4 regions of the Arthrobacter sp. UC242_113 genome follow, and region 1 is predicted to be linked to each of the others. Evidence: riboswitches for the same ligand, from Rfam matches in the RefSeq annotation. Region 1 holds a riboswitch; each other region holds the start of a gene.
What was found. Region 1 has a riboswitch for thiamine pyrophosphate ahead of thiO (glycine oxidase ThiO). Riboswitches for the same ligand answer to the same signal wherever they lie in the genome.
Positions count from the first base shown of each region.

Region 2: another riboswitch for thiamine pyrophosphate. It lies ahead of thiC (phosphomethylpyrimidine synthase ThiC); the one in region 1 lies ahead of thiO (glycine oxidase ThiO).
Region 3: another riboswitch for thiamine pyrophosphate. It lies ahead of ACHMXB_RS15885 (ECF transporter S component); the one in region 1 lies ahead of thiO (glycine oxidase ThiO).
Region 4: another riboswitch for thiamine pyrophosphate. It lies ahead of ACHMXB_RS07990 (bifunctional hydroxymethylpyrimidine kinase/phosphomethylpyrimidine kinase); the one in region 1 lies ahead of thiO (glycine oxidase ThiO).

Region 1 is NZ_CP171968.1:2,214,514-2,218,274, reverse strand. Features, by position in the region: gene ACHMXB_RS09990 (RNB domain-containing ribonuclease) at 1-768, opposite strand, end outside; gene ACHMXB_RS09985 (ferritin-like fold-containing protein) at 810-1,496, shown strand; gene thiE (thiamine phosphate synthase) at 1,524-2,225, opposite strand; TPP riboswitch at 2,252-2,371, shown strand; gene thiO (glycine oxidase ThiO) at 2,364-3,629, shown strand; gene thiS (sulfur carrier protein ThiS) at 3,664-3,761, shown strand, end outside.
Region 2 is NZ_CP171968.1:1,875,765-1,879,525, forward strand. Features, by position in the region: gene ACHMXB_RS08445 (hypothetical protein) at 1-195, opposite strand, end outside; gene ACHMXB_RS08450 (VOC family protein) at 294-1,169, opposite strand; gene ACHMXB_RS08455 (amidohydrolase family protein) at 1,248-2,330, opposite strand; TPP riboswitch at 2,425-2,532, shown strand; partial or broken gene thiC (phosphomethylpyrimidine synthase ThiC) at 2,528-3,761, shown strand, end outside.
Region 3 is NZ_CP171968.1:3,475,547-3,479,307, forward strand. Features, by position in the region: gene ACHMXB_RS15875 (energy-coupling factor transporter transmembrane component T family protein) at 1-720, opposite strand, end outside; gene ACHMXB_RS15880 (ABC transporter ATP-binding protein) at 717-2,324, opposite strand; gene ACHMXB_RS15885 (ECF transporter S component) at 2,324-2,944, opposite strand; TPP riboswitch at 3,017-3,160, opposite strand; gene ACHMXB_RS15890 (heme-degrading domain-containing protein) at 3,280-3,761, shown strand, end outside.
Region 4 is NZ_CP171968.1:1,785,104-1,788,864, reverse strand. Features, by position in the region: gene ACHMXB_RS07995 (Rne/Rng family ribonuclease) at 1-1,631, shown strand, start outside; TPP riboswitch at 1,849-1,945, shown strand; gene ACHMXB_RS07990 (bifunctional hydroxymethylpyrimidine kinase/phosphomethylpyrimidine kinase) at 1,928-3,523, shown strand.

The DNA of each region.
Region 1 (3,761 bases):
CAGGGAAGCTGCGGCCATGCCGGTCATGAGCGAAATCTGGGCGTTCCAGTCCTCAACCGGAAGCTGGGGGACCGCCACGATCCGGTAGCCGCCGTCGGGAAGCTGGACGATCTCCTGTTCCGGCATGTTCAGGCTGGCTCCACCGCGGGCCCGTTCCAGGTCCACGCGCTTGCGCCCCACCTCACGCAGGAGCTGCAGGACGGGCGGGGCCGTGCCGGCGTCCAGTTCTGCCTGGACGCCCTTGTAGTTGAGTTTGGCCCGGCTGCGCACGGCGGCCCGGCGCACCAGCACGGACACCACCTCGGCGGCGGCGTCGAGCTCGAACTCCCAGACGAAGGCGGAGCACAGCTGCCCGGCCAGCAGGCTGCCGGCGTTCTCGCTGATGACCTCCGGGTGCAGTGGTATCCGGCCGTCCGGGGCGTAGAAGGTCTGTCCGCGGCGGCGGGTTTCGGCGTCGAGGGCGCCGCCCGGCTGTACGAACGAGGGAACATCGGCGATGGCATACAGGATCCGGTAGCCCTCGCCGAGGCGTTCGATGAACAGTGCCTGGTCAAGGTCGGTGGACGACGGCGGATCGATGGTGAGGAAGTCCACTCCGGTCAGGTCCAGCGCCGGGAATCCCCGTCCGGCTACGGCGGCTTCGGCTTCCTTGAGCACGTCCTCGGGGAATTCCCCCGGAAGCTCCAGTTCCGTCCGCAGCGCGCTTAGAGCCTCCGCGAGCGCGTTGGTCTGCTCGTGGACACTGGGCGACAGACGATGATGTGACACGAAAATCAGGTTAGCCCGAATTGCGCCGTTAGTCTTGGATTATGGGCACATCCTCGGCTGACACCGCTCGCTACGACCGCTTCGTCGCAGACCTGTTCGGCGTGATGGCCTACGGCGAATTGTCCGCGTTCGAACGGCTCTCGTCCGACGCCCGTTACTCACCCACGCTGCACGACCGTGCCGTGCTCGGCAGGATCGCTGTCATCGAATTCCAGCACTACGAACTCGTAAGCGCCAAGCTGGCCGGCATGGGCGTCGACGTCGAAGATGCGATGCTCCCGTTCCAGCTGGCCGTGGACCACTTCCATGAACGGACCCGCCCGGCGGACTGGTACGAATCCCTGATGAAGGCCTACGTGGTGGACACGGTCTCTGCCGATTTCTACCGGGCAGTGGCCCGGTTTGTGGATGCCGGAACCCGTGATGTCATCCAGCAGATCCAGTCGTCGGAAGAGGCCACGGCCGTGCTTCGGGAACGGCTCAGTGGGGCCTTGGCGGACGATCCACGGCTGGCGTCCAGGCTGGCCCTTTGGGGCCGCCGCCTCCTCGGCGAAGCGATCACGCAGGCCCAGCGCGTGGGCCACGAACACGCCTTTCTTGGCGAGCTGTTCGTCGAGGCGGAGCCCGGTGCCACGGACGCCACCGCCCGCGAGCTGGTGCGGGGCATCACGGCCGAAGTCGCGGAAAACCACTCCCGGCGGATGGTCCAGCTCGGCCTGAGCGGGTAACCCCGGCCCCCGACCCGGCCGCTCCGCTTACGAGACGGCGGCCGAGGACGTTGCGTCGAGGGCGTCGAGCAGTTCCGCCGCGGCTGCTGCCGGGTCTGGCGCCTCGGTGATGGCCCGTACGACGACGATGCGGTTGGCTCCGGCCGCCAGGACCTGCTCCACGTTCGTGCGGTCGATCCCGCCGATCGCGAACCAGGGCAGCAGCAGGCCGCCGACCCGTTCCTCGTTTGTGGTGCGGACAGCCTCCGCCGCGTAGCGCACCAGGTCGAGCCCGACGGCGGCGCGCCCGGGCTTGGTAGGGGTGGCCCACAGCGGGCCTACGCAGAAATAATCCAGGCCACTGCGCCCGTGGGCGGCGCCGACGGCGGCATCCACCTGTTCCGTGCTGTGGGTGGACAGCCCGATCACGGTGGCATCGTGCAGCAGCTTCCGGGCGGCCCGCAGCGGCAGGTCCTTTTGGCCGATGTGGAACACCGGTGCACCGGCGATGGACGCGATGTCGGCGCGGTCGTTCACAGCCCACAGCCGGCCGTGCCTGCGGGCGGCGGCATGGACTACTTCCAGCAACTCGAGTTCCTCGGCCGCCTCGATGCCCTTGTCCCGCAGTTGGATGATATCCACGCCGCCCGCAAACGCCGCGTCCACAAAGTCCGCGAAGTCCCCGCGGTCCTTGCGGGCGTCGGTGCAGAGGTACAGGCGGGCGGCGGTGTGGGCAGAGTGCACGGTCATGGCAACACCTTAGTTCCTCTAAACTGGGCAGGTACCGCGGGAGCCCGTTACTGCTGTCATAAAGACGCAGGGCTGAGAGGGCGTCAGAGCCGACCGCTTGACCTGATCCGGTTAGTACCGGCGTAGGGAAGGATTTGCATGACCCCTGAAACCGGAGGCGACGAGCGCTCCGCGGGAGCCCTGGAGTCCGGCGGACTTGAGGCCGATGTAGCGGTTATTGGCGGCGGAGTGGTTGGCCACGGCATCGCCTGGGAGGCACGCCGCTCCGGCCGTTCGGTGGTACTCGTCGATGAGGCCCCGGGCAGCGGTGCAAGCTGGGCTGCGGCCGGCATGCTCGCCCCGGTCAGCGAACTGCATTACCAGGAGGAAGGGCTCCTGGAGCTGATGCTGGAGTCCTCCGCCAGATGGCCTGAGTTTGCGGCCACGCTCACCGCCGGCGGTGACGCCGGCTACCTGACGACGCCGACCCTGGCGGTGGGTGCCGATCCGGCCGACCGCCGGGCCCTGATGGACCTGCGGGAAGTGCAGCGGGCCCACGGCCTCAACGTTGAACCGCTGACCATCCGTGAGGCACGTTCCCGGGAGCCGCTGCTCAGCCCCGCGATCTCCTGCGCCCTCGACATTCCGGCGGACCACCAGGTGGATCCGCGCAGACTTGTCCGGGCCCTTGCTGCCGAGCTGGCCGCGCAACGTCAGGAAAATGCGGCAGCAGAGGGATACGCGGTGCGGGAGCACGCCGCCGGCCTGCTCTGGGACGGCGCAGGGGTCTGCGGGGTCCGGCTGGCCGGCGGCGGAACCGTGAGGGCGGCCGAAACGCTGGTGGCCAATGGCTTGGCGGCGGCGCGCCTGCAGAATCTCCCGGAAGGCCTGCAGCTGCCGCTGCGTCCGGTCTACGGAGACATCCTCAGGCTCAGGGTGCCCGAACACCTGCAGCCCCTGCTCACCGCGACAGTCCGCGGAATGGTGCGGGGCGTGCCGGTGTACGTGGTGCCCCGCAAGGACGGCACGGTGGTGATCGGCGCCACCCAGCGTGAGGACGGTGTGCCGGGCACCAGCGCCGGAGGCGTCTACCAGCTGCTGCGGGACGCCCAGGCGCTGCTGCCGGCAGTCGCCGAACTGGAGCTGCTCGAAGCCACCGCCCGGGCACGGCCCGGCACGCCGGACAATGCCCCCCTGCTGGGCCGGGTGCCGGCGTGCGGGCAGGATGCCGGCACGGACGTGCCGGGCCTCATCATCGCCACCGGCTTCTTCCGCCACGGCGTCCTGCTGACCCCGGCCGCCGCGGCCATCTGCCGCCAGCTCATGGACGGCATCACCGATCCGCGCTGGGCCGCCTTCCGGCCGGGCCGGTTTTCACCCGGGCTCCCGGACCCCCTGGGATCAGCCGCTGCACTCAGCATTTGACCCGCGTCACATTTGACCAGAACAAGGAACCAGCATGAACATCACATTGAACGGCGTCGAACAGGAAGTCAGTGACGGCGCGTCCGTCACCTCACTCGTCACCCAGGTCACGGGGCGCAAGCTGGCCGCCAG
Region 2 (3,761 bases), 340 kb from region 1:
GTCCACCATGGCCAGCTCGTAGTCCGCGCCCGCGGCGTGCACGGCGGCACCCGCGAGGTCGCCGAGCTGTTCGATCTCAAAATCACTGATGCCGGCTATCCGGATGCCGTCCCCGGCGGCAGCGCCGCCCTCCAGCGCCTCTGCACGCTTAAGGGCGTCATTGTGGGTGGCGACAAACACTTCGGTGAAGCCCATGGATGCGTCCTCATTCCGTCGGCGGTGCATGCCCCGGCAGCGGCACGCACCGGCCGGGGCTCTTCGAAATCAGCCTAACCCAACTGCGTTCACGCGACTTAGCGCACGGCGACACGGAGGCGGTTGCGCCACGGATCCTCGAACCGGAGCTCGGCGCCGGTGTGGTGCGATTCGACTCCGGCGACCCGGAGGCGGTCGGCGAGGGCGCCGACGTCGTCACCGGACGGCACCTCGATGAGCACTTCGCCCAGGCCCAGCGTGTCCCGGCGCGGGCCGGCGCCTCGGCTGTTCCAGACGTTCATGGCCATGTGGTGGTGGTAGCCGCCGGCCGACACAAAGAGGGCCTGTCCGTGCCAGCCCGCCGTTTTTTCGAATCCGAGCGTGCCGACGTAGAAGTCGTGGGCTGACTGGACGTCACCCACCTGTAGGTGGACGTGCCCCACCTCCGCGTCGGTGCCGCGCTGGCCTTCCACGGACTGCTGCGTGAGGTGGTCCTGCAGGTACTTCTGCGGCGGCAGCGCCAGGCTGTCCATGACCACGTTCTTGCCGTCCCAGGACCACGCATCGCGCGGGCGGTCCCAGTAGAGTTCGATCCCGTTGCCTTCCGGATCGGTGAAGTAGAACGCCTCGCTCACCAGGTGGTCGGCGCTGCCCACGAAGGACTGCGGCTCGTACTGGGCTGCGCTGGCAACGGTGGCGGCCAGCGCCGGCTGGCCCTCAAACAGAAGCGCTGTGTGGAAGAGGCCGGCCTCGCCGCGGCCGGGAATGTTCAGGCCCGGAGCGGGAGCGAGGTGCACCAGCGGCGTCTTGAGCCGACCGAGGTAGAGGCCGCCGTCCTGCTCGGCGACGACGTCGAGGCCGAGGGCGCGCTGGTAGTAGTCGGTCATGAGCTTCATGTCGCCCACCTTGAGCATGACGGTGCCCATGGTGAGGTCGGCAGGAAGCAAGTCCTGGCTGCTGTCTGCTGCTGTCATTGAATACTCCCGGATGTCCGGGCCACCGGATTTCGGCGGCCTCTACATCTTTAAATTACTTGAAGCTTCAATTTATTCCTAATGCACGATCTTTCCCCGGAGCACCACATTCGTGAGGCTCCGGATGGTCTCCGGCGCGGCGCGGGGGTCCTCCCGGCACACCACCACGTCGGCGTCCGCGCCTTCCGTCAGGCCCTCGGCCCCCAACCATCGGCGCGCACGCCAGCAGGCCGCGTCCAGCGCTGCCGCTGCCGGGAGCCCGGCGGCATGAAGTTCGAGGATCTCGTCCGCGATGCGGCCGTGGCGGATCACGCTGCCCGCATCCGTTCCCGCATAGATTTCGACGCCGGCCTCGTAGGCCTCCAGGACACGCTCGCGACGGCGGGCCCACAATGCGCGCATGTGCTCCGCATACCGCGGGAACTTCTGCTCGGCCTGGCTGGCGATGTCCGGGAAGGTGGCGATGTTAATGAGTGTCGGCACGATCGGCACCTGCTGCTCAACGAACCGTGGAATGTGCCGGGGCAGCAGCCCCGTGGCGTGCTCGATGCAGTCGATGCCCGCGTCCAGCATGTCGTCCAGGGTGTCCTCGCCAAAGCAGTGCGCGGTGACCCTGGCGCCCTCGTCGTGGACGGCCCGGACGGCGTCCCGCACGGCCGCGGCAGGGAACGACGCCGCGAGGTCGCCGGCGCTCCGGTCGATCCAGTCCCCCACCAGCTTGACCCAGCCGTCCCCTTCGCGGGCCTGCTTCCGCACCGCCTCCACGAGGCCCTCCGGCTCGACTTCCACCGCAAAGTTCCGCAGGTACCGGCGGGACCGGGCCACATGCCGGCCGGCCCTGATGATCCGCGGCGTGTCGGCCCGCTGCTGCAGCCACCGGGTGTCGCTGGCCGCTCCGGCGTCCCGGACCAGCAGCGTGCCGGCGTTGCGGTCCGCTATGGACTGGCCATACGCCACGTCGTCGTCCACGGCACCGCCCGGCCCCAGCCCGATGTGGCAGTGGGCATCGACGAAGCCGGGCAGGACCCAGCCGTCCACGACGGTGTCCGGCTGCTGGCCCGGAGAACTGAACGTCAGCTTCCCGTCCACCGCCCAGAGCCCGCGGCGTTCCTCATCCGCCGCAGTGAGCACGGGTCCGCTGAATTCGATGATGTGCGACATGGTTCCAGCGTAATCGGCTCCCGCAACGGAGATCCGGCGTCTCCGGCTTGGCTTCACAGATGGACGGGCGAAATCCGGGGTGTGGTAGCTTCGTCTACGACCACACGGGTGCCCCTGCAGGGGCTGAGATCAGGCTGGTGCAGCCTGCGACCGTTGAACCTGTCCGGGTAATGCCGGCGAAGGAAGTGAGCAGTAAATTGAGCACCCAGAAATCACAGCAGAGCCATGCCCAAAACGGTACCGCTACCGTTACGCAGTCGCTGAAATCCCACTCACTGGCTTACCTGGAAGGCGACGGCCTGCGGGTTCCGGTAACGGAAATCGCCCTGGAGCCTTCACCCAACGGCGAGCAGAACGAACCGCTGCGGGTTTACCGCACGGCGGGTCCCGGCAGCGACCCGGTGGTGGGCCTCGCCCCGTTCCGTGCGGAATGGATTGCGGCACGGGCGGACACGGAGACGTACGACGGACGTGAACGGAACCTGCTCGACGACGGCAAGTCGGCCGTGCGCCGCGGCGCGGCTTCCGCCGAATGGAAGGGCGCCAGGCCGGTGCCCCGCCGTGCGGCGGACGGAAAGACCGTGACGCAGATGCACTACGCGCGGCAGGGCGTCATCACCCCCGAGATGCGTTTCGTGGCCCTCCGCGAGAACTGCGATGTGGAACTGGTCCGCAGCGAACTCGCCGCCGGACGGGCCATCATTCCCACCAACATCAACCACCCGGAATCCGAGCCGATGATCATCGGCAAGGCGTTCCTCGTGAAGATCAACGCCAACATCGGCAACTCGGCTGTCACCAGCTCCATCGCCGAGGAGGTGGACAAGCTGCAGTGGGCCACCCAGTGGGGCGCGGACACCGTGATGGACCTGTCCACGGGCGACGACATCCACACCACCCGTGAGTGGCTCATCCGCAACTCCCCCGTCCCCATCGGCACGGTCCCGATCTACCAGGCCCTGGAAAAGGTCAACGGCGAAGCGAACGCCCTGACCTGGGAAATCTTCCGCGACACCGTCATCGAGCAGTGCGAACAGGGTGTGGACTACATGACCATCCACGCCGGCGTGCTGCTGCGGTACGTCCCGCTCACGGCCAACCGCGTCACCGGCATTGTCTCCCGCGGCGGCTCCATCATGGCCGGCTGGTGCCTCGCCCACCACCAGGAGAACTTCCTGTACACCCACTTCGACGAGCTGTGCGAGATCTTCGCGAAGTACGACGTCGCCTTCTCGCTGGGCGACGGCCTCCGGCCGGGCGCCACGGCGGACGCCAACGACGCCGCGCAGTTCGCCGAACTGGACACCCTGGCTGAGCTGACCCAGCGGGCCTGGGAGTACGACGTCCAGGTCATGGTGGAAGGGCCGGGGCACATCCCATTCCACCTGGTGCGCGAGAATGTTGAGCGCCAGCAGGAGCTCTGCAAGGGTG
Region 3 (3,761 bases), 1.3 Mb from region 1:
GAGCACCACCCAGACGTCCAGCACGCTGTAGGTGGACACGCGCGCCCAGGTCCGGCTGGCCCCGCCGAACCCGCGGGCTTCCATGGTCACGGCAAGCCGGGTGGCGCGGCGGATGGCCTGGACCAGGAGGCCGAAGCTCTGCCCCAGGGTGGCCCGCAGCCGTTGCCACGGGTTGCCGCGCGATCCGACGCCCCGGGCGCGCCGGGCCATTCCGATGGTCTGCCATTCCTCGGCCATCAGTCCGACCAGCCGCATGGCAGCCAGGGTACCCAGCACAAAGCGGTGCGGCAGCCGCGCCTTTTGCGCCAGGGCGTCCGCCAAGTCCGTGGGATCGGTGCAGCTCATCAGCAGCACAGCAGGCAGGGCAATGGCCAGGCCCCGGAGCAGAAAACCCAGCCCCAGCTGAAGGGAACCTTCGCTCATGGACCAGAGGCCGACGTCGAGCAGTATCCTCCCGCTGTCCGGCGACAGGATGGAGGTGCTCCAGCCGCCCACGGCGGCCGCAAGGATCAGCGGCCAGCCGCGCTGCCACAGCAGCGAGAACGTCAGCCCTGCCAGCGGGAAGACCAGCAGCTCGCACGCGAGAGCCACCGACGCCGACATCCAGTCGATGGACAGCGCCAGAACCAGGGTGATCAGGAAGACGGCTGCGAATTTGGCCAGCGGATTGGCGCGCGTCAGCACCGCCCGGTTTCCGGCAAGTGTCAGTGCCTCCCTCATGTTGCAGCCTGTTCTGACGTCGGTTCAGCGGGACTTGGCGCGTTGTTGCCCAGCCCGGACCCCAGCCGCAGCTCGGTGCCGCCGAGCACCTGGGTGAACTCCTCGTCGTGGGTCACGGACACCACGGCCGTGCCGGCATCCAGCAGTTCCGAAAGGAATGAGGCAAGCTCCGCCCAGGTGTTGGCGTCCTGTCCGAAGGTGGGCTCGTCCAGCACGAGTACCTGCGGGTGTGCCGCCAGGACGGTGGCCACGGACAGCCTGCGTTTCTCCCCGCCGGAGAGGGTGTACGGGTTGGCGTCCACGAGATGTGTGAGGCGCAGCCGCTCCAGCAGCTCGTCGACGCGCTCCTCGCCGTGGCCCAGATGGCGAGGGCCGAACTGCAGCTCGTCCAGGACACGGCCGGTGACGAACTGGTGTTCGGGTTCCTGGAACACCGTGCCGATCCGGGCGATCAGCTGCTCGGCCCTCCACTCGTACGGGTCAATTCCGGCTCCGCCGCTCAGTTCTACCGTCGCGGAGACCTTGCCGTCCACCGGCGGCAACAGCCCGGCCAGGGTCAGCGCAAAGGTGGACTTGCCGGCGCCGTTGGGACCTGTGACGGTCAGCGCCTCGCCCGCCCGGACCTGCGCTGTGACGTCGCGCAGAACGGGCTCAGGGGGTACAGAGCGGAAGCCGCGGCGGCGTGGACGTTCCCGCGACACGGCAAGCTTTTCCGCCGCCAGCAGCAGCTGGCCGGTGCTAGCGCCGGGGGTCGGCGGAGCGCCGGCAGCCGAACGGCGCCGCGTCTCAGGAACATAGCCGGGGACCCAGACGCCGGCGGCAGTGAGCATCCCGCGCGCCTCCTCGAGAACCTCGTCCGGGGTCCCGTCGATCAGCACCGCGCCGTCCGAGGCGGACCCCGGCTGCAGGACCACGATCCGGTCCACCAGGTCTTTCCAGGCAGCTACCCGGTGCTCCACCACCACCAGGGTGGCCCCGGTCTTGTCGAGGCAGCGGCCCACGGCGTCCCGGACTTCCAGGACGCCGTCCGGGTCGAGGTTCGCGGTGGGCTCGTCCAGCAGGAGGAGTCCCGGCCGCATCGCCAGGATGCCGGCGAGCGCCAGGCGCTGCTTCTGGCCGCCGGAGAGGGCCGACGTCGGGTGGTTGAGGGGAAGGTGCGACAGCCCGACGTCGTCCAGCGCCTCGTGCACGCGACGCCAGATCTCCTCGCGGGGCACCGACAGATTCTCGGCGCCGAAGGCGACGTCGTCGCCCAGGCGGGAGAGCACCACCTGCGTCTCCGGGTCCTGCTGCATGAGCCCGGCACGGCCGCGCCGGGAACGGGGCGGCGCGCCGTCGATGAGCAGGTCTCCGCTCTCGTCCGCGTCGTCCCGGTCGGGAGTGCCGGCGTCGTCCGCGTCACTGTCCCCCAGCACGCCGGCCAGGGCGTGAAGCAGGGTGGACTTGCCGGCTCCGGATGGGCCCAGCAGCATGACCCGCTCGCCGGGGCGGATGTCCAGGTCGAGGGCATGGACGGCCGGTTTGGTGCGGCCGGCGTGGCGCCAGCCCCAGCCGCGGGCGGTGACCGCGGCGGGGCGGACGCCGGCGTTGTCTTGTCCGGGCATTAGGAGAAGACGGGCTCCGTGGCTGCCTTGCGGGACGCGAAGGAACTCAGCACGCCGGTCCTGGCCAGGCCTCGGGCGGCGATCCACGACAGGGCGCCCGCGATGACCGCGCCGGAAATGGCGCAGAACACGATGTACGCGAGCTTGTCGCCGGCGGCGTAGGCGATGTTCCAGCCCCAGGGGGCGAAGGAGTCGTTGAGCCCGCAGAACAGTCCGGCGCCGGCCCCGGCAAGCAGCGAGGCGGGCAGGTTGAACTTCTTGTACGCGAAGGCGGCGAACACAAGCTCCGCCCCCAGGCCCTGCAGAAGTCCGGAAATGAGCACCGTGGTGCCATACTGCGAGCCCATGAGCAGCTCGCCGGTGGCAGCCACACTCTCGCAGAACAGGGCTGCGCCGGGCTTGCGGATGATGAGCATTCCCAGGACCGCCGGAATCATCCAGCCGCCGGCGTAGAGGCCGGTCAGCGGAGGGTAGAGGGCGTTGACCGGGGTGGAGATGAGGTTGGCGCCCTGGGACCAGGCCCAGAAGATGACGCCGCCGGCAACGGCGATGAGCGCCGCCACGACGATGTCCGCCACGCGCCAGCTGTAGCTGGTCTTCTTGATTGCTGCAGTTGTCATGATGGTCCTCCTGAGGAACAGGAGGGGAAAGTGTTTCCCCGGCTGCGGGTGGCTGGGCCTCGCGCTGCCGGGCACTCTGAGAACTCGACTCCCTTGCGCCGGTACTAGCCGGATCAGGTTCGAGGGTCTGCGGCTGTCCGCACTCTCAGCGCCCTTCCCCGGTTGCGCTGGCAGTTGCCTTTGCATCCCGACGGCGGCGCTCCCCTGTCGTGATAAATCTGCCCTTGTGGGCTGATCCAGTTTACACCTCGCCCGCCCCGGAAACCGGGGGCCGCTGTCACAATGCGGAAGTTTTCATGCGGCGTTGGGACAACGGTCCGGAGTAGATTGGGGCCATGACGCAACAGGACTCCGGCAGCGCTGCCCTGCCCGCCTTTGACCCCGATTCCTCCGCGGAGCAGCCGGCGGGAGCCTTGGAAGCCCTGATTGGGCAGGTCGAAGGGGAGATGGCTGAACTGCAGTTCCCGAGGTTCACCAAGGACGACGCCCTGGCGCTGGGCCTGGAACTGGTGGAACGGGGCAAGGAGGAGAACCTGCCTATCGCCATCGACATCACCAAGGGGGAGCAGGTGCTCTTCCATGTGGCGCTCGAGGGTGCCACGCCGGATAACGAAGGCTGGGTGCGGGCCAAGCAGCGGACTGCCGTGCGCTACGAGGAACCGTCGCTGCTGGTGGGGCTGCGCGGCAGGGCCGGCGGCGGACGGATCGAGGACAACGCCTGGTTTGACCAAGCGACTTACGCTGCCCACGGCGGAGCCTTCCCCGTTTATGTGCGGGATGTGGGGGCAGTGGCCGTGGTCACCGTGTCCGGGCTGCC
Region 4 (3,761 bases), 430 kb from region 1:
CCGAGGGGGCCTCCGAGGAGGAACTGACCCACGACATCAACCGTCTCCGTGCCCAGTGGGAGGGGATCGACAGCCAGGCGAAGTCCACCAAGGTCCTCGCCCCCGAACTGCTCTACGGCGAACCGGACCTGACCATCAAGGTTGTGCGCGACGTCTTCAATGAGGACTTCTCCAAGCTGATCGTCTCCGGCGACGAAGCGTGGGACACCATCGAGGCCTACGTCACCTACGTTGCCCCGGACCTGGTGGGCCGGCTCGAAAAGTGGACCAAGGACGAGGACATCTTCTCCGCCTGGCGCATTGACGAGCAGATCCACAAGGCCCTCGACCGCAAGGTGTTCCTGCCGTCCGGCGGTTCACTGGTCATTGACCGGACCGAGGCCATGACGGTGGTTGACGTTAACACCGGCAAGTTCACCGGCAGCGGCGGCAACCTTGAAGAGACCGTCACCAAGAACAACCTGGAGGCTGCCGAGGAAGTTGTCCGCCAGCTGCGGCTGCGCGACATCGGCGGCATCATCGTCATCGACTTCATCGACATGGTGCTGGAGTCCAACCGCGACCTGGTCCTGCGCCGTCTGGTGGAATGCCTGGGCCGCGACCGGACCAAGCACCAGGTGGCCGAAGTGACTTCCCTGGGACTCGTGCAGATGACGCGCAAGCGCATGGGCACCGGCCTCCTGGAAGTCTTCGGCGAGCAGTGCGAGGCATGCGCGGGCCGGGGCGTCGTCACCCACGACGAGCCGGTGGAGCACCGCCGCGCCAACACCGTGGCCGCGGAGCACCACGTGCACCGTGCCGAGGTCCAGCCCCCTGCCCGGACAGAGCGGAAGCGCCGCCGCGGCAAGGGCGGGCAGCCGTCCTCCGAGCCAGCTCCTGCCGCCCCTGCCGTGCCGCACCACCCCGAACCGTCGGAGGCGGAGCGCCACGCCAAGGCTGAAGCGACCCGCGCAGCCCTGGCCAACATCGCCGCAGCGGCCCACGCCGCTCACCTTCATGAGGAAGAAGCTGCGCACAGTGCCGCAGCGTCGGGTGAGGCTGCCCGGCCCGCCGCACCCGCTGCCGCCGCACCGGAAAGCCCCGTGGTGCACCGCGCTCCGGAAACGGAAAGCGTCTCCGGACGGCCCGGCGCAGTGCTCACCTTCGGCGGTGAGAAAGTGGTTCTTCCGTTTGTCGATCACAGCGAGGAGCCGGTCAAGGAAGCGCCGGCCCTGACGCTGGACCGCCTGGAGGAAGCCTTCGCGCACCTCGGTGCTCCTATCGCCCCCGCCGAAGAGGAGGAGGCCAAGGACGAGGCTCCCGCACAGATCCGCCCTGAAAGCGGGCAGCCGGAGGGCCAGGAGGCCGCAAGCCGGCCCGCGGCTCAGCCTGCTGCACGGCAGCCGGTGGAAAGCCCCGCGGCACCGTCCCGCAGCCGCCGTCCGCGCCGCAACCGCAGTGCCAGCCGCCCCCAGGGTGCAGCCAACGAGACATCCGTGGAACACCACGAGGTAGCTCCGGCTGCAGCCGCCGGGCACTCGCATGAGGCCAAGGCACCCGAGGCGGGGAATGCACAGACGCCGAAGGCAGCTCCGCAGCCGGCCAGCGAACCGATCATTCTGGGGGTCGGCGTACCCGCCTCAGAACTGTAGGACAAGCGGACTCTGAGCCCGCCGGACTCCGGGGTGACTGACCCCCGAGCCCAACAGTAGATGGTCCGGCACCGCGGCTGCGGTGCCGGACCTTTCCGGTTCCGGACTTTCGTCAGCCGGCAAGGCCAGATGGCAAGGGCAGGGGACGCCAGCGCCGCGGAAGCCTGTCGCAAACGCCAAATTTTCGCGCCGCGGGCCGGCCGAACCGCTAGGCTGGAGGACTGACACGGGGTGCCGCGCATGGGCCGGCTGAGATCCAAACCCGTTGAACCTGTCCGGTTAGCACCGGCGAAGGGATGTCTTCTTTGTCATCAACACTGTCATCAGCATCACTCCTGCCCGCACGTGCGGCGGCGGACAGGTCGCTGCTGGAAACCGTTGAGCCGGCCGTTCAGACCTCCCGCGGCGTTCCCCGGGTGCTGGCCATCGCAGGCTCGGATCCTTCCGGCGGCGCAGGCATCCAGGCCGATCTGAAAAGCATTGCGGCCCACGGCGGCTACGGGATGGCCGCAATAACAGCGCTCACTGCGCAGAACACCACGGGCGTGCGCGGCGTGCATGTTCCGCCGGCTTCCTTCCTGTCGGCGCAACTGGACGCTGTCAGCGACGACATCAGCGTGGACGCCGTGAAGATCGGCATGCTGGGCGATGAACGTGTCATCGCGGCCGTCCGTGTCTGGCTCGAAAAGGTAAGGCCCGGCGTCGTGGTTCTCGATCCGGTGATGGTGGCCACCAGCGGTGACCGCCTCCTCCAGGAGTCTGCGGAGGCAGCGCTCCGAAAACTGCTGCCTCTGGCGCACCTGATTACCCCCAACCTTCCCGAACTGGCCATGCTGCTCGGGGAACCTGAGGCCGCGGACTGGGACGCCGCCCTTGTCCAGGGCAGGCGGCTCGCGGACCAGACCGGTGCCACGGTCCTCGTCAAAGGCGGGCACCTGAACGGCTCAAGCTGCCCGGACGCGCTCGTGAACACGGCCGGGCTGCTGTCTTCGGACGTGGTGGAGGTCGCGGGCGAACGGATCGGCACGCGGAACAGCCACGGCACCGGATGCTCGCTCTCCTCGGCCATGGCCACGGCGCAGGCGCGGCTGGGTGACTGGGAAGCGTCACTGCGGGCGGTCAAGCCGTGGCTGGCCGGGGCCCTCCGCACGTCCGGGCAGCTGGAGGTCGGGGCAGGCAACGGACCGATCAACCATTTCCACCACGTCCGCCAGACTGAATCGACAGCCCTGTCAGAGCCCAGGGGCGGCTTCGCGGAGCTGCTCCGCGCCGAGACAGTTGCCCACCTGGAAGACATCTATGGCCTGGGCTTCATCCGTGGGCTTGCCGACGGCACTCTGGCGGAGAAGGAATTCGCGTACTACCTGGCGCAGGACGCTACATACCTCAACGGCTACTCCCGGGTCCTGGCCAGGGCCAGCGCGCTCGCGCCGACCGAGTCCGAGCAGCTGTTCTGGGCGCGCTCCGCCCAGCAATGCCTGGAAGTTGAATCGGAACTGCACCGCTCCTGGCTCAGCACGCGAACCGTGCAACAGGAGCTGGGCCCGGTCACGAAGGCCTACGTCGATCATCTGCTGGCGGCTTCGGCGGGCGGCAGTTACGCGGTGCTGGTCGCCGCGGTCCTGCCGTGCTTCTGGCTGTACGCCGAGGTGGGGGAGACCCTGCACGCCGAATATGTGGCCGCCGGAGCGCAGGCCGGGCACCCGTACGCGGAGTGGCTGCGGACTTACGCCGACGAGGACTTCGCTGCCGCCACCCTGCGGGCCGTCGACGTCGCCGACGGCGCCGGCCGGGCCGCGTCAGCGGGGGAGCGCGAAGCGATGATCACCGCTTTCCGGCAGTCCTGCCGGTACGAGGTCGAATTCTTCGACGCGCCGAGCCGCCACAGCTGAGCGGAAGCGGGCCCGATACCCGGTAGGATGGTCGCGCACGGCATCGGATGTCCCGAACGGCGGCCTCTGTGGCGCCTATCACGGACAACCCGCTGCTGCCAGCCTCATTTGCGGCCGACGACGGAATTAGCGTATTCTAGATCTTCGGTGCTTACGCCAACACTTGGGTTATGACCCGGGATCGTCCATTCGGACATGTTCCTGGGATAGCTCACGGGTTCCCCCGGGGAATCCACGG